Regions from separate parts of the Thiomicrorhabdus aquaedulcis genome, predicted to be linked through region 2. Evidence: riboswitches for the same ligand, from Rfam matches in the RefSeq annotation. Region 2 holds a riboswitch; the other holds the start of a gene.
The links. Region 2 has a riboswitch for thiamine pyrophosphate ahead of EP181_RS02780 (TonB-dependent receptor). Riboswitches for the same ligand answer to the same signal wherever they lie in the genome.

Region 1: another riboswitch for thiamine pyrophosphate. It lies ahead of thiC (phosphomethylpyrimidine synthase ThiC); the one in region 2 lies ahead of EP181_RS02780 (TonB-dependent receptor).

What each region holds. Positions count from the first base shown of each region.
Region 1 is NZ_AP018722.1:1,310,415-1,322,659, reverse strand. It holds gene EP181_RS06065 (thiazole synthase) at 1-635, opposite strand, end outside; gene thiS (sulfur carrier protein ThiS) at 643-840, opposite strand; gene EP181_RS06055 (FAD-dependent oxidoreductase) at 824-1,975, opposite strand; gene thiC (phosphomethylpyrimidine synthase ThiC) at 1,975-3,780, opposite strand; TPP riboswitch at 4,092-4,190, opposite strand; gene EP181_RS06045 (thymidine phosphorylase family protein) at 4,344-5,843, shown strand; gene lpdA (dihydrolipoyl dehydrogenase) at 5,944-7,737, opposite strand; gene EP181_RS12870 (2-oxo acid dehydrogenase subunit E2) at 7,752-8,552, opposite strand; gene EP181_RS12865 (biotin/lipoyl-containing protein) at 8,537-9,097, opposite strand; gene aceE (pyruvate dehydrogenase (acetyl-transferring), homodimeric type) at 9,256-11,916, opposite strand; gene EP181_RS12380 (insulinase family protein) at 12,143-12,245, opposite strand, start outside.
Region 2 is NZ_AP018722.1:620,535-632,779, reverse strand. It holds gene pheS (phenylalanine--tRNA ligase subunit alpha) at 1-374, opposite strand, end outside; gene rplT (50S ribosomal protein L20) at 531-887, opposite strand; gene rpmI (50S ribosomal protein L35) at 902-1,099, opposite strand; gene infC (translation initiation factor IF-3) at 1,304-1,855, opposite strand; partial or broken gene thrS (threonine--tRNA ligase) at 1,951-3,881, opposite strand; gene EP181_RS02785 (HDOD domain-containing protein) at 4,057-4,953, opposite strand; TPP riboswitch at 5,081-5,199, shown strand; gene EP181_RS02780 (TonB-dependent receptor) at 5,331-7,406, shown strand; gene EP181_RS02775 (hypothetical protein) at 7,455-7,724, shown strand; gene pnuC (nicotinamide riboside transporter PnuC) at 7,711-8,391, shown strand; gene EP181_RS02765 (phosphotransferase) at 8,422-9,390, opposite strand; gene EP181_RS02760 (protein-L-isoaspartate O-methyltransferase family protein) at 9,580-10,227, shown strand; gene EP181_RS02755 (cytochrome c) at 10,650-12,107, shown strand; gene EP181_RS02750 (hypothetical protein) at 12,107-12,245, shown strand, end outside.

The DNA.
Region 1 (12,245 bases), 690 kb from region 2:
GGCAGGCCAATCCCCGAATCGACAATTAAGGTAATCTGCGGAAATCGATCGCGAATCGCTTGTAACGCATAAGGGTTAAGCAAACCTTTGCCGGTTCCAATGGGCGAACCCCACGGCATCAAAACTTTGCACCCAAGCTCCACCAAATGCCGCGCAATCACCAAATCGTCGGTGCAATAGGGCAAGACTTTAAAACCGTCTTTTAGCAAAACCTCGGTGGCTTTTACCAGATCAATCGGGTCGGGTTGCAAATTATAATCGTCACCCACCAACTCTAATTTAATCCAATCGGTTTTAAACAGTTCGCGACTCATCTGCGCCATGGTCACCGCTTCGTTTACCGAATGGCAGCCGGCGGTATTGGGCAGTAAATGCAATCCCAACGCTTTAATAATGTCCCAAAACGCCTGACCACCGCTGGCGGCCGGGTTTTGACGACTCAGCGAAAGCGTCACCACCTGTGCGCCTGAGGCCACAATGGCTTGCTGCATAATCTGCGGCGAAGGATACAACGCACTGCCTATAAATAAACGACTGCTTAACAAGGTGCCGTAAATATCCAAGCCGTCCTCGTTGGCTGTGTTTAACTCTGTATGTGCGTTGATTGCGGTTTGTTTATGTGCGGTCAATGTCATTAGGTTATTAACCTCCTTGAATGGCGCAAATTACATCAATTCGATCGCCCTGCGTAAGCTGAGTGTGCGCGTGTTCGGATTGCGGTAAAAAACGATCGTTTAATAAAATAGCGTACGGAGGCTGTGCGCCGTAGTGCGTCAGCGCGACGGATAATTGAGTGTCACACCCCAACTCAACCGGTTGATTATTAACCAAAACGTGCATAGCTAAACTCCGTAAACTGCAACAAATCCCGTAAAGAATCATCTTGAATGCCTTGCACAATCTGCTTGCAAGCTTGCACCATCAGTGGCGCTAATAAATAGCCGTGACGGTACAATCCGTTCACACTCACGGTGCGATTTTGCACCACAATACGCGGTTCGTTATTCACATAAGTCGGTCTAAGACCGGCGTCCATGCTTAAAATTTCGGCCTCGGCAAATCCGCTGTGCACGCTAAAACAAGCCGACAACAACTCCAACGCCGAACGCACTGTGGGCAAGCGTAGGTCTTGTGATTCTAACTGCGTGGCACCCACCACAAACACCCCATTGGGCTTGGGAGCGATATACAACGGATAACGCGGATGCATTAAACGAACAGGCCTGGTTAAATGCACCTGCGGCGCGTGCAAACGAATCACCTCGCCGCGAACCCCCCGTAATTCACAATGAGCTTTGGCAATGCCGCTCATTGACGCTGGCACGGCGTTTAATGGCTTTGCCCCCAAACCCCGGCAATCAAACACCCAGTCGAACTGTGGCAGCGGGGTGTGATTTGCACTATAACCCGTTGCGGTTAATGCGATGGTTTGTTGGGTGTGCCAAGTTACCCCCAGCGACACCAACTCGGTTTTAAGCGCCAGCAGCAGCCCGCGATTGTCCAACTGGCCTTCGTTGGGTAAAAACACTCCGTGGCTAAAACGGCGGTTAATGCCGGGCTCTAGCTCTAAAATATCTTGGGCGTTTACCAACGTGTAATCGGTGCTTTTTAAGCGCGTTTTAAACTGTTGTAAATCGCCCATGTCTTGCTCAAACGCCAACACCAAACTGCCTTGTTGCTGAAAAAACACCGGCGTGCTCAGTTGCGCCAAAAACTCTGGCCACAAGCGCAAAGCGCGTTCGCCCATGTGCATAATGTCAATCGACGCATCGGCTGATTCAGCTGCGGGTGATAACATCGCCGCCGCCAACCAACCCGCACTTTGCGTGGCGTGACCATCGTCTTGGTCGTATAACGTAATATCGCAGGCCTGGTCAACGTCTTTGGCTAAACTTACCGCCAACATTCGTCCGACCAGGCCTGCGCCTAAAATGGCAATGTTTGGCTTACTCTTTTGGTTAAGATTGGCCATCATTACGCTTCCTTTTGATAAATCTCACTGCCCGCATCGCGAAACTGTTGCGATTTTTCTTTCATACCCAATTGAATGCTCTCAAGCGAAATTTCGGTGATATTTCCTTCATTGGCCACCTTAACGCGCTCTTGTTCGGCCGCGTAATCACGGACTTCTTGGCTGATTTTCATCGAGCAAAACTTAGGCCCGCACATCGAACAAAAGTGCGCTACTTTGCCCGACTCTTGTGGAATGGTTTCGTCGTGGTACGCACGCGCACGTTCGGGGTCAAGTCCGAGGTTAAATTGGTCTTCCCATCTAAATTCAAAGCGCGCTTTAGACAAAGCGTTGTCACGAATTTGCGCCCCAGGATGCCCTTTGGCCAAGTCACCGGCGTGCGCGGCAATTTTATAGGCCATCAACCCTTCTTTTACATCGTCTTTATTGGGCAAGCCCAAATGCTCTTTTGGGGTGACATAACACAACATGGCGCAACCGTACCAACCAATATTGGCCGCCCCAATCGCCGAGGTAATATGGTCGTAACCGGGTGCAATGTCGGTCGTTAACGGCCCTAACGTGTAAAACGGCGCTTCACCACACACTTCTAATTGGCGCTCGACGTTTTCTTTAATCATGTGCAAAGGAATGTGCCCAGGACCTTCAATAATCACCTGCACATCGTGCTTCCAGGCTAGGTGCGTTAGCTCGCCTAACGTTTCTAATTCGGCAAACTGTGCTTCGTCATTGGCGTCGGCGATTGAGCCGGGGCGCAAACCATCGCCCAACGAAAAGCTCACATCGTAGGCCTTCATAATCTCGCAAATGTCTTCAAAATGGGTGTATAAAAAACTTTCTTGATGATGCGCCAAACACCATTTGGCCATAATAGAGCCGCCACGCGACACAATACCGGTCACGCGCTTGGCGGTCATGGGAATGTAGCGCAACAGTACGCCAGCGTGAATCGTAAAATAGTCCACTCCCTGCTCGGCTTGCTCAATTAAGGTGTCGCGAAAAATCTCCCAGGTTAAGTCTTCGGCCACGCCATTAACTTTTTCAAGCGCCTGATAAATCGGCACCGTGCCAATTGGCACCGGTGAGTTACGCATAATCCATTCGCGGGTTTCGTGAATGTTGCGCCCGGTAGATAAATCCATGACCGTATCTGCGCCCCATTTGGTCGCCCAGACCATTTTCTCAACCTCTTCAGGAATAGACGAACCCACCGACGAGTTACCAATATTGGCGTTTACTTTGATTAAAAAATTACGGCCAATAATCATCGGTTCTGATTCGGGGTGATTGATGTTATTGGGAATAATGGCGCGGCCACGCGCCACTTCGTCACGCACAAACTCGGGGGTAATGTCTTTTGGAATGCTCGCCCCAAACGATTGCCCACGGTGCTGCTGTTTAAGCAGGTCATCGCGCACTTGCGCACGTTGCATGTTTTCACGAATGGCAATGTACTCCATTTCGGGGGTAATGATGCCTTGGCGCGCGTAGTACATTTGGGTAACGTTTTTGCCCGCTTTGGCACGTCGTACCGTGGGCAAGTTTTCAAAACGGATGTGATCCAGCCCTTGATTGGCCAAACGTTCTTGGGTAAATTTTGAGGTCACCGAATCTAACACTTCGGTATCTCCGCGCGCCTCTATCCAGGCCTGGCGAAGTTTGGGCAACCCTTGGTAAACGTCAATAGTAATCGCAGGGTCGGTATAAGCTCCAGAGGTGTCGTACACGCAAACAGGATCGTTGTGCTCGTACACCGCTTGATCTTTTTCACCGCTAATGTACGTTGAACTGACAGTAATTTGTCGCATGCCGACTTTAATGGGGTGCAAAGCGCCATCAACGTAAATTTTTGCGAATTGGGAAACGATTGCCCAGACACGTTGTTAATAAACGCCTCGGCACTGGCACGACTTTCACGACGGGTTTGTTCTTTACTGGGTTTAATTTGGTTCATGGCTTGGCCCTTTTAAACATTAAATATAAAAGTAGGCGAAGCTCTAAAGACATGTGTAGAAAACTGAGCAAAAAACCCCGCTCACCTTGCCGTTAACCCATTCAATATAAATGCGTTTAACGGCCAAGTGGCGGGGTTTTTTGGGAGAAGTTGGCTAAAAAAACCAACTTAAATTCAATTGTTCCCTTCGCTGGTACTAACCAGATCAGGTTCTACGGATCCCGCTTGCGCGATCTCAGCCTAAAGGCACTCCGACAAAAAACGAATGCTGATTATAACCTGAACAACAAAATTTGCAAATTTTGCACGTTAACCAGGCCTGGTTAAACACATTATTCGTTTAAATCAAGTGATGTTTTTTGCTTTAACAGTATGATTTTACTTTGCATCTTATGCATTAAGCACACTGGGAAAATAATGGATACTTTAAAGTTACGCCGCATTGCCATTGACACATACCGCGAAAACGTCGCGTACTTACATCGTAATTGTGAAATTTATCAAAGCCAAGGGTTTCAAGCACTGAATAAAATAGAGATTTATTTAAACGGCGAAACTCAGCCCGTAGTGGCTGTTCTTAATGTGGTTGACGATGAAAAAATTACGGCTCTTGATCAAATTGGTTTAAGCGAGCAGGTCTTTGCCCAATTGGGTCAGCCAGAAGGTGCATTGGTTAAAGTTCGTCATGCTACTCAGCCTAAATCGCTGTCGTATGTGCACCGTAAAATTTCGGGTGACCGCTTAAGCTATCCAGAGTACTTTGAAATTATTCAAGACATTAATCATAATCGCTACTCTAAAATTGAAATTACTGCGTATTTGGTTGGTTGCGCCGAATCGGATATGGAACGTGAAGAAGTCTTGTATCTAACGCAAGCTATGGTCAATACCGGCGATACGATTCATTGGGACGGTGGAATGGTATGTGACAAGCATTGCATTGGGGGAATTCCCGGCAATCGAACCAGTTTAATTGTGATGCCAATAGTGGCCAGTTACGGTTTGTTAATGCCTAAAACCTCCAGCCGCGCCATTACATCGCCGGCGGGTTCGGCCGACACTATGGAGGTGTTTGCCAAGGTAGAATTGGACATTGTCAGCTTACAACGAATTGTAAAACAACACGGTGGCTGTTTGGTGTGGGGCGGCACAGCCAAGCTTGCTCCGGTAGACGATATTTTAATTGCAGTAGAGCGCCCACTCTCGATGGACTCTCCGGGTCAAATGGTGGCGTCTATTTTGTCTAAAAAAGTCGCCGCCGGCATTACTCATTTAATTATTGATATTCCTGTGGGCCCTACGGCTAAAGTGCACAGCTACGCTAAGGCCATGAAACTACGCAAGTTATTTGAATACGTAGGCGATAATATGGGCTTGCATTTAGAGGTGATGATTACCGATGGACAACAACCCATTGGCGCAGGCGTGGGCCCGGTTTTAGAAGCGCAAGATGTTTTATTGGTACTAAAAAATGACCCAGAAGCGTCTAAACATTTACAAGAAAAAGCCTTACAACTGGCGGGCAGAATTATTGAATTTGATGCCAAAGTACGTGCCGGCCAAGGGTATTACATGGCACGCGATATTTTAGAGTCGGGTCGAGCGTTAGAAAAATTTAACGCTATTTTGGATGCTCAAGGTCGTAACCATAGCTTGTTAACATTAGGTAATTTGAGTTTTACCGTGCTAGCTCCGCGTAAAGGTGTGGTGAGTGCCATTAATAATTTTGTGATTGCCCACATCGCACGCCTAGCGGGTGCGCCTATGGATCAAGGTGCGGGGGTTAAACTGCATAAAAAACTGGGGGACAGCCTTAAAAAAGGCGCGCCACTGTACACCATTTACGCTGAATTTGAAGCAGACTTTGCATTTGCAAAACACGCCGCCCAACAAGATTGCGGCTTTGTCATACAGTAACTTTTGCACGAAAAAAAACCCGTTTGCACGGGTTTTAATAAAGAGTTTAAATTAAATCTACCAGGCCTGGTCGATTTAATTTGATTTGATTTGATTTAATTTAATGTTTTTTCTTCTTAGGCGGCATTAAATCGGTAATTGTGCCTTCGGCCATCTCCGCCGCAAACCCTAGGGTTTCGGACAACGTTGGGTGAGGGTGAATGGTCAGTGCCAAATCTTGCATGTCTGCGCCCATTTCAATCGCCAACATTGCCTCGGCAATCAGTTCACCGGCGTTAGGGCCAACAATCCCGCACCCGAGCAAACGATGGGTTTGCGCACAAAACATCGCTTTGGTTAAACCTTCATCACGGCCTAAACTTAAGCTACGCCCTGACGCTGCCCAAGGAAACGCGCCCTTTTCATACTCAATGCCTTCGGCTTTAAGTTGCTCTTCGGTTTTACCCGCCCAAGCGACTTCTGGATCGGTGTAAGCCACCGACGGGATACTCATCGGCGTAAAGGCGCTGGGCAAACCGCATATAACCTCGGCGGCTACTTTACCTTCGTGCACCGCTTTGTGTGCCAACATAGGCTGACCAACCACATCACCAATCGCATAAATATGACCCACATTGGTTTCTTGGCGCTCATTTACTTCAATAAAGCCCCAGTCGTTAACGGCTACGCCGGCTTTGTCTGCGTCAATCAATTTGCCATTGGCTGCGCGACCTACCGCCACCAATACACGGTCAAAGGTGTCGGTTGCTGGGCAATTTTTGCCCTCAAACGTAACCACCAGGCCTGCATCGGTTGCTTCTACATTCGTCACTTTGGATTTTAAAAAGATGTTTTCGTATTTCTTTTGAATCTTTTTAAGCAACGGCTTGCTAATGTCTTTGTCAGCACCCGGAATAATCGTATCTCCTAGCTCGACCACGGTGATTTTTGAACCCAATGCATCGTACACTTGTGCCATTTCTAGCCCAATAATGCCCCCACCAATCACTAATAAACGCTTAGGAATCTCTTCTAACGCCAAGGCACCGGTCGAATCCATGACGCGTGGGTCGTCGTGCGGAATAAACGGCAGTTTAACCACGCGTGAACCGGCCGCAATAATGGCTTTTTCAAAGGCAATGGTTTTAACCGAGCCGTCGGCGGCGGTAACGCTTACGGTATTGGCCGAGGTAAACTTACCGTAACCCGTTACCACTTGAACCTTACGCGCTTTGGCCAGGCCTGATAAACCGCTGGTTAGCTTGTTAATCACGCCGTCTTTAAACGCTCTGATTTTATCAATATCAATCTGCGGCTCGGCAAAAGTAATGCCGTGCGCGCCCATCTCTTTGGTTTCGTTTAATATCACCGACATGTGCAGTAACGCTTTAGAGGGAATGCAACCCACGTTTAGACACACGCCACCAATCTGTTCAAAACGTTCAACCATCACCACGTTTTTACCTAAATCGGCTGCACGAAATGCTGCCGTGTAACCACCGGGCCCTGAACCTAACACCAATAACTCGCATTGCACATCGGCATCTGGTAAATCATCTGCCGATAATGCGGTGGATGCCGCAGCTGTTTGCTCTACTGTCCCTTGTGTTGCAGAGGCCGCAGTGGGCGTTGACCCCACACTGACTTCTACGTTAGCACTGACCGATTGAATATTAGCAATTTCCATTTTGCCAATTAAGGTGCCTTGCGCGACTTTGTCGCCAATGGACACGTACATTTCAACCACTTTTCCGGCGTGCGGTGCGGGTATTTCCATGGTGGCTTTGTCCGATTCCAACGTAAGCATGGAGTCGTCTTGAATCACTTCATCGCCGGCTTTAACCAACACTTCAATGACTTCTACTTGGGCAAAGTCGCCAATATCTGGGACGTGAATGTCTACTATACTGCTCATTAAATCTCTCCCAATTACAGTAGCAATTGACGTATATCGGTTAAATATTGGCCGACGCTGGTGGTAAAGCGAACCCCTTCTGCGCCATCAATCACGCGGTGATCGTATGACACACTAAAAGGCATAATCAGTTTAGGTTCAAAGGTTGTGCCGTTCCAAACAGGCTGCATTTTAGCTTTAGACAAACCCATAATCGCCACTTCTGGAACGTTAACAATGGGGGTAAACTGCGTGCCGCCAATCCCACCCAAACTTGAAATGGTAAACGTGCCGCCCGACATATCGGCTGGGCTAAGTTTACCGTCACGCGCTTTGGCCGAAATGGCCATTAAATCGCGTGATAGCTCATAAATGCCTTTTTTATCGACGTCTTTTACTACCGGAACCATTAATCCGTTGGGCGTATCAACCGCAATGCCAATGTTGTAATAGGATTTTTTAATTAACGCTTGGCCGTCAGCCGACAAAGAGGCATTAAAATGCGGGAAATCTTGCAAAGCCTTAACCACGGCTTTCATGACAAACACCAATGGGGTAAGTTTAACGCCTTGTTTTTCGGCGGTGGCTTTCATGTCCACTCTAAACTGATCCATTTGCGTAATGTCGCATTCGTCAAACTGAGTGACGTGTGGCACATTAAGCCAACTGGTGTGCAAATGCTTGCCCGATATTTTCTTAATGCGTCCAAGCTCAACGGTTTCGGTTGCACCAAACTGACTAAAATCAATTTGTGGCATAGGCGGAATGCCCATACCACTGTTGGCGGGTTGCCCAGTTTGACCGGCCTGACCAGTCGGATTTACCGAACCTTGCATAACCGATTTAACAAAGGCTTCAACGTCATTTTTTGAATACGGCCTTTTGGCCCAGAACCCTTAACGTGGGTTAAATCGGTGCCTAAAGTGCGGGCAAAAATTCGCACCGAGGGCGAAGCATGAAACTGCGCGCCCATGGATTGTTTGTTAATGGGTTTTGAGTCATTGACCAGGCCTGGTAAGACCGCCGGAGCAGAAGGCGCGGCGGCTTGCACAGCCGCAACAGGGGCAACTGGCGCAGCCGTTGCTGTTACGGCTGCAACGGGCGCAGACACCTGCGGTGTTGTTTGGGTTGTTTGCGCCGCGTCGTTTACTTCAATGTCGCACACATAGGTGCCTTGTTTTACCTTATCACCTAAAACGATTTTTAAATTACTGATAACTCCGTTAACCGGACACGGAATTTCCATGGTCGCTTTGTCCGACTCTAAGGTCATTAAAGAGTCGTCCATTTTTACCGTGTCACCGTTTTTAACCAACACCTCTATGACTTCGACGGTGTCAAAATCCCCGATGTCGGGAATGCTAAATTGTATTGTTGCCATGATCGTATTCCTTTGTCTTTACCTGCAAACCCAATAAAAGACTCATCGTATTCTTGACTGGGTTTGGGTATAAAAAGTGTTGTCTGTTCAAGCCCATTGCGTTAAGGCCGCTTATGCAAAGTTTACAATTGCTACTTTAGCGATAGGCGGCTCATATATTAGACGTGCAATGGAAACGCTCTTTGTCCACTCAAACCATATTGATTAATGGCTTTTGTAACCAAAGACACGTCCACTTTGCCTTCGTCTGCAAGTGCTTTTAAGGCGGCGACTACGACATGGTAGCTGTCCACTTCAAAGAAATTACGCAACTGGGCACGCGTGTCTGAACGTCCAAAACCGTCGGTTCCTAAAATATGAAACGCCCCTGGCACGTATTCACGAATACGGTTGGGGTAGTCGCGCATATAGTCGGTGGCGGCCACAAATGGCCCTTCTACGGCTGACAACACTTGGGTGACATAAGGTACTTTTGGTGTTTCGGTTGGGTTTAACATGTTCCAACGAGTGACTTCAATCCCATCACGGCGCAATAGGTTAAAGCTCGGTGCGGCCCAAATATCGGCGGCCACGTTCCAGTCTGTTTCAAGCATGTGCGCGGCTTTAATCACCTCGCCAAAAATAGTGCCCGAACCCATCAACTGCACGCGTGCAGTGGCGGTTGACGTGGATTTTTTAAACGAATAAATCCCTTTAATAATGCCCTCTTCCGCGCCTTCTGGCATGGCGGGGTGGCTGTAGTTTTCGTTCATAGAGGTGATGTAATAAAACACGTCTTGTTTTTTGGCCATCATGCGGTCTAAACCGTCACGAATAATGACCGCCATTTCGTAGGCAAACGTTGGGTCGTAGCTCATGCAGTTGGGCACGGCGTCAAACATGATTAAGTTGTGACCGTCTTGGTGTTGTAAGCCTTCGCCTTCAAGTGTGGTGCGCCCTGCGGTAGCCCCTAACAAGAAGCCACGCGCACGTGAATCGCCCGCCGCCCAAGCCAAGTCGCCAATACGCTGAAAACCAAACATCGAGTAATAAATGTAAAACGGCACCATCGCCACACCGTAGTTGGCGTAAGCGGTCGCGGCCGAAATCCACGAGGACATCGCACCGGCTTCGTTAATGCCTTCTTCAAGCACTTGACCGGTGGCCGACTCTTTGTACCACATGAGTTGGTCTTGATCCATTGGCTCATATAACTGACCAGCTGGATCGTAAATACCGACTTGACGGAACAAACCTTCCATACCAAAGGTGCGCGCCTCGTCAGGAATAATAGGCACAACACGTGGCCCAATGGTTTTGTCGCGCAATAAAATAGAGATAATACGCACAAACGCCATGGTGGTTGACATTTCACGGTCGCCCGTGCCGTCGGTGAGCATTTTAAAGGTGGCTAAATCGGGAATAGGCAAGGCTTCGGCCACGTCCACGCGTGACGGAATGTCGCCACCCAACGCGGCACGACGGTCTTTAATGTACGCCATCATGTCCGAGTCTTCTTCTGGACGGTAAAACGGCACGTCATTTTCTAATTCGGCATTAGAGATAGGCACGCTAAAACGGTCGCGGAAATGCTTTAGACCGTGAATATCGAGTTTTTTCTGTTGATGTGAGGTGTTGGCGGCTTCACCGTATTCGCCCATGCCGTAGCCTTTAACGGTGTGCGCTAAAATAACAACGGGCTGACCTTTGGTTTCAACCGCTTCTTTGTAAGCGGCGTACATTTTGCGTGGTGAGTGTCCGCCACGCGATAAATGAAAAATCTCAGCGTCGGTCATGTCTTCGACTAACGCAAGGGTTTCTGGGTATTTTCCAAAGAAATGTTTACGCACGTACGCGCCGTCTTTGGCTTTGTAACCTTGGTATTCGCCGTCCACCACTTCGCCCATCAGTTCGATGAGCTTGCCGGTTTTGTCTTTTTGCAACAGACGATCCCAACCTGTGCCCCAAAGCACTTTAATTACACGCCAGCCGGCACCTCTAAACACGCCTTCAAGCTCTTGAATAATTTTGCCATTACCGCGCACTGGACCGTCTAAACGCTGCAAGTTGCAGTTGACCACAAAAATAAGATTGTCGAGTTTTTCGCGTTTGGCTACTTGCAATGCACCGCGTGATTCGGGTTCATCCATCTCACCGTCGCCTAAAAACGCCCAGACTTTACGCCCTTCGGTGGTTTTTAGACCGCGTGCGTGCATGTATTTCATAAAACGCGCTTGGTAAATAGCCATTAACGGTCCTAATCCCATGGACACAGTCGGAAATTGCCAAAAATCGGGCATTAACCAAGGGTGCGGGTACGAAGACAAGCCTTCGCCGTTTACTTCTTGGCGGAAGTTGCGCAGTTTTTCAACCGGTAAACGACCTTCTAAATAGGCACGTGAGTACATACCAGGCGCGGTATGACCCTGAAAAAACACCATATCGGCACCCAATTCATGTTTAGGGCCTTTAAAGAAATGGTTCATCCCCACTTCATATAAGGTACAGCTTGAGGCGTAAGAGGCGATATGACCGCCCACGCTGGTTGATTTATTGGCGCGTACCACCATCGCCATAGCATTCCAACGCAATAAAGCCCGAATTTGCTGTTCCATTTTAAGATCACCCGGATAGTGCGCTTGATCTTCTAATGCAATGGTGTTGATGTACGGTGTATTGGCCGAGTAAGGAATGTCAACGCCGTGCAAACGGGCTTTTTCAATCAAACTGGCAATAATGTGTTCGGCTTTTTCGGAGCCTTCAAAATCAACAACGGCCTCTAACGCATCGATCCACTCTTGCGTGCCTTGTGGATCTTGGTCAATAAACTGTCCGCTCATATAAAGTTACCTCATGGGTTGGGGTCAATGATCTTCAGGAGCTGGGTTTGCCTGAAGTAAGTCAACATGCGGTAGGTCTTACCGATGCTGCCAACAATACTGTTTTGGGTTCCAGCTACTTAGTATGTCCAAAACAGGACCTGCACAACGGTACAGGTCAACAAAAAAAGTGTGTGCATAATACCATTTTTTATGGCAATTGAGACCTTTGAACAGTGTCAATCGCTTACAAAATTTGGGTTTCAAAACCAAAATCAACCAATTTTTGGGCATTGCCTTTATTGGTAAGCACCACACGCGAGGCATTATTAGCGCTTAAATAACGCTCG
Region 2 (12,245 bases):
CCCGCTTTTGAAAACAAGGTTTCAATGCGATGTAAGGTGCGAGTAACGGGGTGCAAACTGCCCACGTCCACGCCTCGGCCTGGCAGAGTGACGTCAATGGTCTCTTCGGCCAATTGTTTGGCGAGTTTTTCATTGTCCAGTGCATGCTTTTTAGCGTTTAAAAGTCCCTGCACAGCCTGTTTAGCGTCGTTAATAATCTGTCCGGCTTTAGGACGTTCTTCATCGGAAAGCTTGCCCAACATTTTCATCATGTCGGTCAGTTCGCCCTTTTTACCAAGGTACTGAACGCGAATTTCATCGAGTTTAACCAACTCAGTCACCGATGCAACGGCATCTTGTGCTTGAGCAATAATTTTTTGCAGTTGTTCTTGCATGCGTAACGGCCTCAAATCGATACCAAATGGATATTAAACAAAGTAGGCGCGCCGACCTACTCTCTTTAATATCCAATTCTTAACAAAAAAAATAGGGGACCTAAGCCCCCTAATGGTTGTAAACGGCCAAAGCCGCTTACCAAAACAACACAGCAATTACACTAAAGCGGCTTTCGCTTTTTCTGCAATGGCGCTAAACGCTACGGCATCGTGAATTGCAATATCCGATAGAACCTTACGGTCAATCGCGATACCGGCTTTGTTTAAGCCATCAATAAAACGGCTGTATGTCATTTGATTCATACGAGCTGCAGCGTTAATACGCGCAATCCATAGACGACGGAACTGACGCTTTTTAGTGCGACGGTCACGGTAGGCATACTGACCTGCTTTAATAACGGCTTGTTTAGCAACACGGAAAACCTTGCTGCGTGCGCCGTAGTAACCTTTGGCGGCTTTTAATACTTTATTGTGTCTGCGTCGAGCAACGACACCTCTTTTAACTCTTGCCATTTTCTAATCTCTCCTTACGCGTACGGTAACATACGGCGAACCATCGCCACATCATGATCATGAATCATACTTCCTGAACGCAACTGACGTTTACGCTTAGAAGATTTTTTGGTCAAAATATGACGTAGGTGAGATTGTTTACACTTGAAACGACCTGAGCCAGTTTTTTTGAAGCGCTTTGCAGCACTGCTGTTTGTTTTCATCTTTGGCATTGAATGAAACTCCGCATTTAGTGAATCCTATTAAAAGGTCACTTCTTTTTTAAAATGGCAACAAATAAAACATCATTGCCTTTCGGGTACAACGAACAGCACTGAGGTAGCTGCACCAGAAACTTGGCTAAAGCGTTAGCTTTAAACCAAGCCCCGACTGTTGTGTTGGTAAAAACTTAATTTTTATAAAATTAAAAAATTAAATTATTTACCTTTTTTTGTTGGGGCGACCATCATTTGTAATGAGCGGCCTTCCATTTTCGGCATCTGTTCAACGACGGCAACGTCTTGAATGTCCTCACGAATACGTTCCAACATCTTCATTCCCAGTTCCTTATGGGTGATTTCACGACCACGGAACCAAATGGTTACCTTGACGCGATCACCGTTATTTAGGAATTTCAGCAGGTTGCGTAGTTTGACCTGATAATCTCCCTCCTCAGTTCCTGGGCGAAATTTAACTTCTTTTACTTGCACTTGCTTTTGATTTTTCTTAGCTTCGTGCTGTTTTTTCTGTTGCTGGTAAAGGTATTTACCATAATCCATAATCTTACAGACTGGAGGCGTGGATTTAGAAGAAATCTCAACTAAATCTAACCCGGCTTCTCTCGCGGCTTCTAACGCCTCTTTAAGTGGAACTATACCGGCTTGCTGACCCTGAGCGTCCGTTAAACGAACTTCTGATGCGCTAATGGCTTCATTGATGTTATCTTTGGGTGCTTCAGGTTGCTGTGGTCTTCCACGGCCTCTTTTAATTGCGATAGCAATATCCTCCAGTTATAAAAAATTCTTTGGTGATCTGTGTAACTCAACCGTTTTATAAAACATTTTCTTAAATAATGATTAAAAAATTAGTTAGTTTGAGTTGCACGACCTAGGTTAGCAATGTCGGCGTTGAGCATGTCAATCACCTGCTGAACATTAAGGCTGCCTAGGTTTTCACCGCCACGCGCACGAACGTTGAGTGTTCCATCCGCCACTTCTTGATCGCCTACAACCAAAATGTACGGAACGCGCTGCATTGTGTGTTCGCGGATTTTAAACCCAACCTTCTCATTTCTCAAGTCCGATTCGACTCTAAACCCCTGTTTTTTCAGTTTTTTGCTGATTTCGATCACATATTCTTTGTGTGATTCAGAAATTGGCGCAATTACCAACTGGATTGGGGCTAACCAAGTCGGAAACTTGCCTTCGTAATGCTCAACTAAAATCCCTACAAAACGCTCCAACGAACCCAAAATAGCACGGTGAATCATTACGGGATGATGCTTTTCATTATCTTTGCCAATGTACACCGCGTTTAAGCGTTCGGCTTGCGTCATAGAGAAGTCTAATTGAATGGTGCCGCACTGCCACACTCGTCCAATACAGTCTTTAAGTTGAAACTCAATTTTAGGTCCGTAAAACGCCCCTTCACCGGGTTGTAAATCGTAGTCTAAACCAGCGTCTTTTAGCGTGGCTTCGAGCGCGCTTTCGGCTAAATCCCAAACGTCGTCAGACCCTACGCGTTGCTCTGGACGGGTTGAAAACTTAACCGCAATATTGTCAAACCCAAAGTCGGCGTAGGTTTCAAAGACTAGGTCGATACACGCCTGCACTTCTTGTTTAATTTGCTGTTCAGTACAAAAAATATGCGCGTCGTCTTGGGTAAACGAACGCACACGCATTAAGCCGTGCAACGTGCCAGAAGGCTCGTTACGGTGAACCGTACCAAACTCAGCAATGCGCACTGGCAAGTCGCGGTAACTGTGCAAATGGCGGTTGTACACTTGAATGTGACCTGGGCAATTCATGGGCTTTACCGCGTAATCACGATTGTCGGTTTCGGTGGTAAACATGTTGTTTTTAAACTTGTCCCAATGCCCCGATTTTTCCCATAAAGAGCGGTCTAAAATATACGGGGTGCGAATCTCTTCGTAATCGTTGGCCACCAATTGACCACGCATGTACTCTTCCACCACACGATACAACGTAGTGCCTTTAGGGTGCCAAAAGGCCATTCCCGGCGCTAAGTCTTCAAGGTGAAATAAATCTAAAGTTTTACCCAGTTTGCGGTGATCGCGTTTTTCGGCTTCTTCCATCATCACCAAATAGTCTTGCAGTGCGGGCTTGTCGACAAACGCCACTCCGTAAATGCGCTGTAACATTTTATTGTCTGAGCTACCGCGCCAGTAAGCACCGGCTACGTGTGTGAGCTTAAAGGCTTTAATAAAACCCATATTAGGCAGATGCGGGCCTACACACATGTCAATGTATTCTTGATGATGGTAAAAACCAAATTGGGTTTCTTCGCTTAAACCGTCTATAAGTTCTAATTTATAGTCTTCACCACGGTCTTTAAAAATTTGAATGGCTTCTGCGCGCGGGGTCATTTGTTTAACCACGTCGTACTTGGTTTTGGCCAAAGCCTCCATGCGTGCCTGAATACTGGCTAAATCGTCAGGGGCGATTTTTCTTCCATGTCGATATCGTAGTAAAAACCGTTTTCAATCACCGGCCCAATGGCCATTTTAATGTTTGGATACAGCTGCTTAAGCGCGTGACCTAAAAGGTGCGCGCATGAGTGGCGCATAATATGCACGCCATCGGCGTCTTTCATGGTAATAAGCTCTACGGACGCATCGCTTTCAATCACATCACTGGCGTCTTTAAGCTGGCCGTTAACACGCCCTGCCACCGTGGCTTTTGCCAATCCCGTGCCGATGCTTTGTGCTACTTGCATGACTGAAACAGGGTGTTCAAAAGATTTTGTCGAACCGTCTGGCAGGGTAATAATAGGCATGAATGTCTTCTCTTTGATGTTCTGTATTGTTCTAGGGGACGCGAACGCACTTAAAATTTAGCTAGGTATTTTAGCATTTTCTAATTTAGAACGGTTAATGATTTAACCGTTCTTGACGCTATATAAACATTACTTATTAAGGTTCGATACTTGACCAGGCCTGGTCAAAGGTTATTTAAGCCATTTCAAGGGCTTGCGCTTCGGATTGTGCGCGTTCAATCAGTTGGTCATATTGTTCAAGACTTAACCCCACGTACGCCAGCGCTGCTAATAACGTTTGAGTTGGATTGGCACGGTCTTCGGGCGATAAATCGACCACTCCGTTATCAAAACCCAGCCTAAAAACCGCTTGCTCGGCTAAAAAGGTTAAATACGCGTACGCTTTAAATTCGTCTGGGGCTTTGTGCGGCGCATGATGAAACGCCACCCCAACAATAATAGCTTTGGGAAACTTCCACTGTTGCAACAACCGCGCACTTAAAATGGGGTGTTGCACACCAAAAAACTCGGTTTCGGCGGCCAGCAATTTAGCCACATCAAAATCGGCCTGCTTAATAACATCTAAATACGCTGGCCGATTCTCAACCGCCATTAGATAGATGCCAATATCGTGCATAAGCCCGGCCAAAAAGGCCTCACCGGCGTTAAGATGCAATGCATTAGCCAAAGCTTGCGCCATAAACGCCGACAACATAGCGTGCTTTAAGAAATGCGCCTCGCTAAACGGCGGCTTACTTTTAAAACTGGTTTTGTAGTTTACGGCGTGCGCCATCACTCGCACGTCTTTTATGCCAATGCGCACAATGGCTTCGGACAAATCACTGATTTGCGTGCCCATAGAATATTTAGCGGTGTTTACCATGCCAATTAAACCGGCCGCCAATCGCGGGTCTAACGCAATCAGATGAACGACGTCTTGTATTTTTAATTCAGTATCGTGGGTTAACGCGTATTCGAGCTTAACCAATGCGTCTGGAAAATGCGGTAAATCGTCCAAATCCTTTAACCGCTCTAAAATGGCCTTACCCACCAAAGGCTGCGCAATATCTGTTTTAAGGGCGATGTCTATCATAAGTATTTACTCTAATTACTCACTTAATTTAACTCATTAAATTGCTGCGTAACAACAAGACTTTTTGACCAAGCAGTTAATTTTAAATGAAAACTGGCCGGGCAATACGATAGAATAATGCAAAATTTACAACGCCTAGGGGCGGCTTAGTATCAAGATACGATGGCCTGAGATTTCAGTACACTGAAAAACCCTATGAACCTGATCCAGATCATACTGGCGTAGGGACAGGCTAACGCTCATCATCAAACGTGCATTAACGTCATGCGTAACCGTTGAATATTGCTCTAATAATATTAACGATTATAAACCGTCCCTTTTGCTCATTTTGCCTGTGTTGCGCGCACCTGTCCTTTTATTTATTAAAAGGAACCACCATGCCAACACATCGCCCCAAACTCAGCTCTCTTAGCCTAGCGCTTGCCAGCGTCTCTACCAGCGTTTTTATAAGCGCACTTGCCACGCCACTTTACGCCGCAGAACAACTGCCCCAAGTAACCGTAAGTGCCGACCTGCGCGAAACTGCACAACAAGACATGCCTGCTTCGGTGAGTGTTTACACCCAAACCGACCTGCAAGACCAAGGTGCAACGCATTTTGATGACGTGTTATTAAAAACCCCCAACGTCAACTATTCAGGTCAAAGCTCACGAGCGCGTCACATTCAAATTAGAGGCATGGGCGAACGCGATGAATACACCGGCGCGCCCAACAGCAGCGTGGGTTTTGCCATAGACGACATCGATTTTAGCGGCATTGGCATGACCGGCAATCTTTTTGACGTTAAACAAGTCGAAGTTTTACGCGGCCCGCAAAACACCCGTTACGGCCAAAGTGCCATTGGCGGGCTGGTTAACATTCAAACCAACGACCCTACCGCCCATGAAGAAGGCATGGCCGAACTTACCCTGGGACAAGACAATTTAAAAGAATTTGGCCTAGTCACCAGCGGACCATTTAGCGCTAAAGAGGGTGCTCCGCAATACCGAATTTCGGTATTTAAACACGGCAGTGACGGTTTTAGAACCAACGACACGTTAGACAAAACCGACACCAACGGCCGTGACGAACTTAATGTGCGCGCCAAATTTCGTTTAACGCCAAACCCAAATACGTTAGTGGATGTGTCGCTGATTCACGCCGATTTAAACAATGGCTACGACGCCTTTGCACGCGATAACAGCTTTACCACTCTATCAAACGAACCCGGAAAAGACACTCAATTGTCTAACGCTGGCTCGGTAAAAGTCGTGTCCACTGCCAACCCCGATTACGTTCTTACCAGCAAAACCAGCTTGGCAAACTCGGACATGGTGTACAGTTACGATGATGACTGGACAGCCGATTCAATCGGTGCATACCGCAACGACAAAATGCGACGCACCGTAAGCCAAGAAATCAGGCTTACCTCTACCGAATCGTCACGACTATTTAAACAATCGACCGACTGGCTGATGGGCGTTTATGGCTCAAACCTTGAAGAAACCAACGATACTGAGTATTACGCCACATCAAGCAGTGAGTTTAGCTTGCAAAAAGTCGCTGGTTTTGGGCAGTTAGACTATGCAATGACCCCCAAAGCCACTTTAACAGGCGGGTTGCGGATTGAACAAAACACCAGTCAATTTAGCAACAGCAACAACGAAAATTACACCCCTGAAGAAACCTTATGGGGCGCAAACGTAAGTTACAGTTATAAATACAACGCCACCCATACTGCGTTTACCGGCATCACTCGCGGCTATAAAGCCGGCGGCTTCAATCCCGGCCAACCGTCTGGCACATCAAATGAATATCTACGCTTTGATGCAGAAACGTTACTCAACTATGAACTGGGCTTAAAATCAGACTTTGCCTCATTAGGCTTAAAAACCAATATTACCGCATTTTACATGGACAGAAGCAATCCACAGCTGGACGGTTATACCTATGACCCATCTTCGTTTACCAATTATGTTTTTTACACCGAAAACTTTGACTCCGCAAACAGCTATGGCTTAGAAGGTGATTTTTCATGGCGAGCGCACCGTTCGCTTACGGTGTTTGGTAGCTTAGGCTTAATGCAAACTCAAGTTAACGGAACTCCTCTAAACTCAGGGTTTACCATTAGCGGCCGTGAGGCGGCGCATGCGCCAAGCTATCAACTTAACGTAGGTGCAAAATACCGCCACGCATTAGGTTACTTTGCCCAAGCCGATGTAACAGGTGTTGATAGTTTTTATTTTGACAATACCCACAATATTCAATCGGATGCCTATCGCTTAATTAATGCACGCTTAGGCTATGAAACCAAAGACTACGAAGTATACGTATGGGGCAAAAACCTTACTGACGAAACCTACGCAACCCGCGGTTTTTATTTTGACTTTAATGCGCCCTATACTAACCCTTCTGAATACAATCGCCTAGGCGACCCAAGGCAAGTCGGTGTTACGGCTCGCGTGTACTTTTAACATGTGCTTACCGCAAACAAACCACTCAATATATAAACGAGAAAATCTATGAAAATTTCTGTCGACATCAGTATGTACCCGCTTACAGAGCAATATTGCCAACCCATTATTGCGTTTATTGACCGTTTAGAAAGTCACCCTTTGGTGAGCGTGCAGCGCAACAGTATGTCTACCCATATTTATGGTAACTATGTGGATGTAATGACCACGCTTAATGCAGAGATTTTGAGTGTTTTAGAACAGATACCTCAAACGGTGTTTGTGATAAAACTGATTGGCACAGACCGCGAAAAAGCCGTAATTGATGCTTGCAACTGATGGCGTATTTAACAACTTACTAGCCACTCTTGCCGCGCAATCTGGCTGGGAATGGTTGGCCGCAGGCTTGGGGATTCTGTACGTTATTCTAGCCGCCAAAGAATCCATTTGGTGTTGGCCGGCGGCGTTTATTAGCACGGCGATTTACACCTGGCTGTTTTGGTCAGGCCTGCTGCCAATGCAAGCGTTGCTTAACGCGTATTACCTTATTATGGCGGTGTACGGTTTTATTATTTGGCGCGGTCATAAACCCCGCACGGCAAATTCACCATTACCGCAAGCGTCGGTCACATCGCTTCAATCACCCCCTGCGCAAACAAACTTGGTTATTTCAACCCGCTCGTGGCCGTTTCATGTTGCGTTTGTATGTGTGGGCGTGCTGTTAAGCGTGGGGATTGGTGGGTATTTAGCCACATTTGAAAACGTGCGTTTGCCTTATTTAGACGCCACCGTTACGGTATTCTCTGTAATGAACACCGTGTTAATGGCGCGTAAAGTACTCGAAAACTGGTTATATTGGATAATAATTGATTCGGCCGCCATTGCACTGTATTGGCAAACCGGTTACTACGTTACTATTGTGATGTTTAGCGTTTATTTAGCGTTGGCCGTGTACGGTTATTTGCATTGGAAAAACCTCTACAAAAAACACTCCAAAACCAATTAACCCGCCGTCGTTGCAAGCACGCAACCCACCTCACTCATGCACGTCAAACGCATCAAACACCTCAAATACGTGCGGGTGCGCCATCCAATCGTGTAAATTGCACGAGCCTAACACCTGCATTTTGTACAGCAAAAACCGATACAACCCCCTTACCTTTTGTAAATTGGGCACATCGTGTACTTGGCCGTAGTGCTGCATAAACACCTTAGCGTGCGCAGGGGTAAGCAGGTATTCCAGCATCACCAGCTCTAGGGTTTTGGGTGCCCACACCATCGCATCCAAATCAACCAGGCCTGTTAACTGGCCGTTTTGCTGTAAAAACTGATCCCAACGTAAATCCACCATTAGCGGCACAAAAACCGATTCATTTAACTGCGCCAAATTGGCTTGCAATGCCAACCACACAGCACGTTCTTGCGCATCGTCACTTAGCAAGTTTTGCACGGTATTAAACAACTGACCAGGCCAGGCCAGCGCATTATTATCCTTGCTATCGTTGTCATCCTGGTTATTGGCTAAATGTAACGCCCCAAAATTCCGCTGAGTGTGCAAATGCAACTGCGCTAAATGCTGCGCCAACTGCTCAACCATAAGCGCTGTGACGTGATGCGCTTGCAGCGCGTTGCCTTGCATGCGTTCGGTTAGCAAAAACCCGGCAAAAGGCGCTTGTTCATTACCGCAAGCGTGCAACACCGGAACTTTCAGCAAACCCCAGCGCGCCATGTCTTTATAAGTGTGCTTAAAAGTTGCCAACTGTTGGGGTAAATTTAGCCCAAATAAGCCATGCATGCCGTTCCAAAAAACCGAATTTTTTAAATCTTGCGCTCGGCACAGTTTTAACACATAAGCTTTATTTAACGACTGGCTGTAAAGCGCCCAAAGGCTGTGCGTACTGTCTTCAAAGGCCTGAGGAATCGCTTGGCATTGCGTTACATGAGCAAACTCACCTTGCTTATCGGGGGCAATGTGCGTGTTAAGCCATTGGGTTAATGCGTTCAATTTAATGCCCCTTTTTTATAGGTTGTTTATGCAGAGTTTATGCGTCATTTTGGGGGTTATCGCCCAGGCTTAACAAATTCGGGTTAGCCTTGCTATTAATTTTGGATATAATAACGTGTTTGAAAGCCACACTTGTCACAATCCGCTTTTATCCAACTTTTATCCAAACCTCATTTTAAGGAACTTTTTATGAATTTAGAGCAAGCGCGTTTTTTCATGGTAGAACAACAAATTCGTCCATGGGATGTACTTGACCCTAAGATTTTGGATTTACTAATGGACTTGCCCCGCCATTTGTTTGTAGAAGAATGTAACGAGGCGTTGGCTTACGCCGACATTGAACTGCCTTTAGCGCATGGCCAAAGCATGATGTCGCCCAAAGTAGAAGCGCGGTTACTGCAAGCGCTGGACATAGACAGCCAAGACAACGTGCTCGAAATTGGCACCGGCAGCGGCTACTTAACCGCGTTAATGGCCAGTTTAGGCCAGCACGTTACCACGGTTGAGCTGTACCCCGATTTACAAGCCATTGTTAAAAATCGCTTAACCAGCTTTAAAAATATTGAATTTAAAGAAGGCGATGGCAGTCTTGATTGGCCAGATGAGCAAATGTACGACGTGATTGTGCTCACCGGCTCGGTTGACGCGGTACCGCAAACCTACAAAGAAAAACTAAATTTGGGTGGTCGTTTAGCGGTTGTAGTAGGTCAAGCGCCTGCCATGAGCGCGCAATTAATTACCCGTATTAGCGAAAGCGAATGGGAAACTGAGTTTTTATTTGAAACCGATTTAACCCCTTTGGTGAATGCGCACGCCAAACCCAAGTTTACGTTTTAACAACGCCCGCCATGTTGTAATTAGGGTAATCACGGCAGTCACTGTCGCAACATTACGGTTTAACGTCTCTATTTATAAACGTTAAACCGCTGTATTAACCCACGATTTATCACTAAAACCACCGCAGACAAACCGCTCAAGGTTATTTCAATACTCTGCAAACTCCACAAAAAAGCCTAAAAACCCTTGTTTTAAATCAGCCAGGCCTGGTTAATTCATCATTTCTTCATAATCAACGTCTATTGTGTGCGTTATATTACGCATTTAAATAGATTATCGTAAAATTTTTGCACTCATAAGTTTTACTATAGCCCCATCAATAAAATTTTTTAAATACCATTTCTAATGCAATTCCCTAAAATATCGTCAAACATAAGTTTAACTTATGCTACATAAACAATACTTATAGTAAGGAAATTCTCATGGACTTAATAAGCCTCTATCCTACTTGGTACGAACCCGGCGTGGGTTCTGGCTGGGTGGTCGGAATTATTGCCACGTTTCACGTACTGGCCTCGCACACCTCTGTGGGTGCGGCATTGTTATTTGCCTATTTATCGCATCGCGCCTACAAAGAAGACCGCGACGATTTATTAGACTTTGTTAAAAAATACGGACTATTTTTAATGGTCTTTACTTATGTCGCCGGCTCTATAACTGGCCCGGGTATTTGGTATTCGACCACCGTGGCCAGCCCTAATGGCATTGGCGCACTCATTCACTCGTTTGTGTGGAAATGGGCGACCGAATGGGTGTTCTTTGTCATTGAGGTGGTTGGGGTTTACATGATTGTCTACTTGGTAGGCAAAGTAGACAAAAAAACCCACATGAAAATCTCCGTTATTTTTGGTGCAGCTTCGTTGGCCACCATGATCATTATTGTGGGTATTTTGTCGTTTATGATGATGCCCGGCAAAGAGGCTTGGTTTGAAGATGGCGGCTACTTAAACGGTTTTTATGGTACCAACACCTTTATTCAAACCGGTATGCGCATGGCCTTTATGTTTACCATGACCGCGATTGTCGGCGGCATTGTGGTGGCCAGCATTAAAGACCCCGCCTTTAAAAAAGAGATGACCCGTAAATTGGGTTGGTTGGGAATTATTTCAACCCTTGTGGGTGCTGCACTGTTTCAATGGTATTTAACCTCGGTGCCTAGCCAAGCGTTGTTGGTAATGGAAAACCGTCTGCCCGACTATTTTGGCCCCAGCATTCTGATTGTATTGGCCGGTACACTGTCTTATTTTATTATTACCATGCTGCAACCCAAACTGCTGGTAGCGGGTTTTGCCGGCTTTATGACCGTCACTTTTTTGGTGGCCGGTTTATGGCCAGAAGAAACCGCACGTGAATCCATGCGTAAACCTTGGGTAGCAGGTCAATACGTCTATTCAAACCAAGTTATTGGTCGTGATGTGCCGGGTATGGACATTAAATCGCAGTTGCCTATTATTGAAAAAGTGGGCATTTTAAAAGCGCATCCGTTTACCCCTGACCACTTAAAAGAAGTGAACGCCGGCAATCAGATTCAAGCCGGAGAGTTTATCGCCATGACCTATTGCTCAAACTGCCATTCGCCCAGCGAAACCGGGATTCGTCCGCTGCATCGCTACTTTCCGCAAGACATTACGCAAGAGCGCATGGAAAGCTATGTTCGCGGTGTCCTTACCACTGGCAACATTGCCTACATGCCTAAAATGCCGATGATTGAAAGCGAAGTGCAATCCATATCAGCTTACTTGGTGCTAAACAAACAAGGTGGACAACCGGCAGTTACCGCAGCGATTCAAAGTGAAATTGCCGATCGTGAACGTGCGCTGGTTAAAACCGTTGCCGACGATAACGTTGCTCTGCTACCCTCTTTACAGGAGAACAAATAATGGATGCCGCACAAATTGCAGAAGTCACCCAGATGATGTACGCCCTGCGTAACCCCGCAGGCGTGCCCACCTACCCCATTATATTTGTAGGCTTAGGGGTGCTTACCTTTGCCTTACACATTCTATTTGTACAACTCA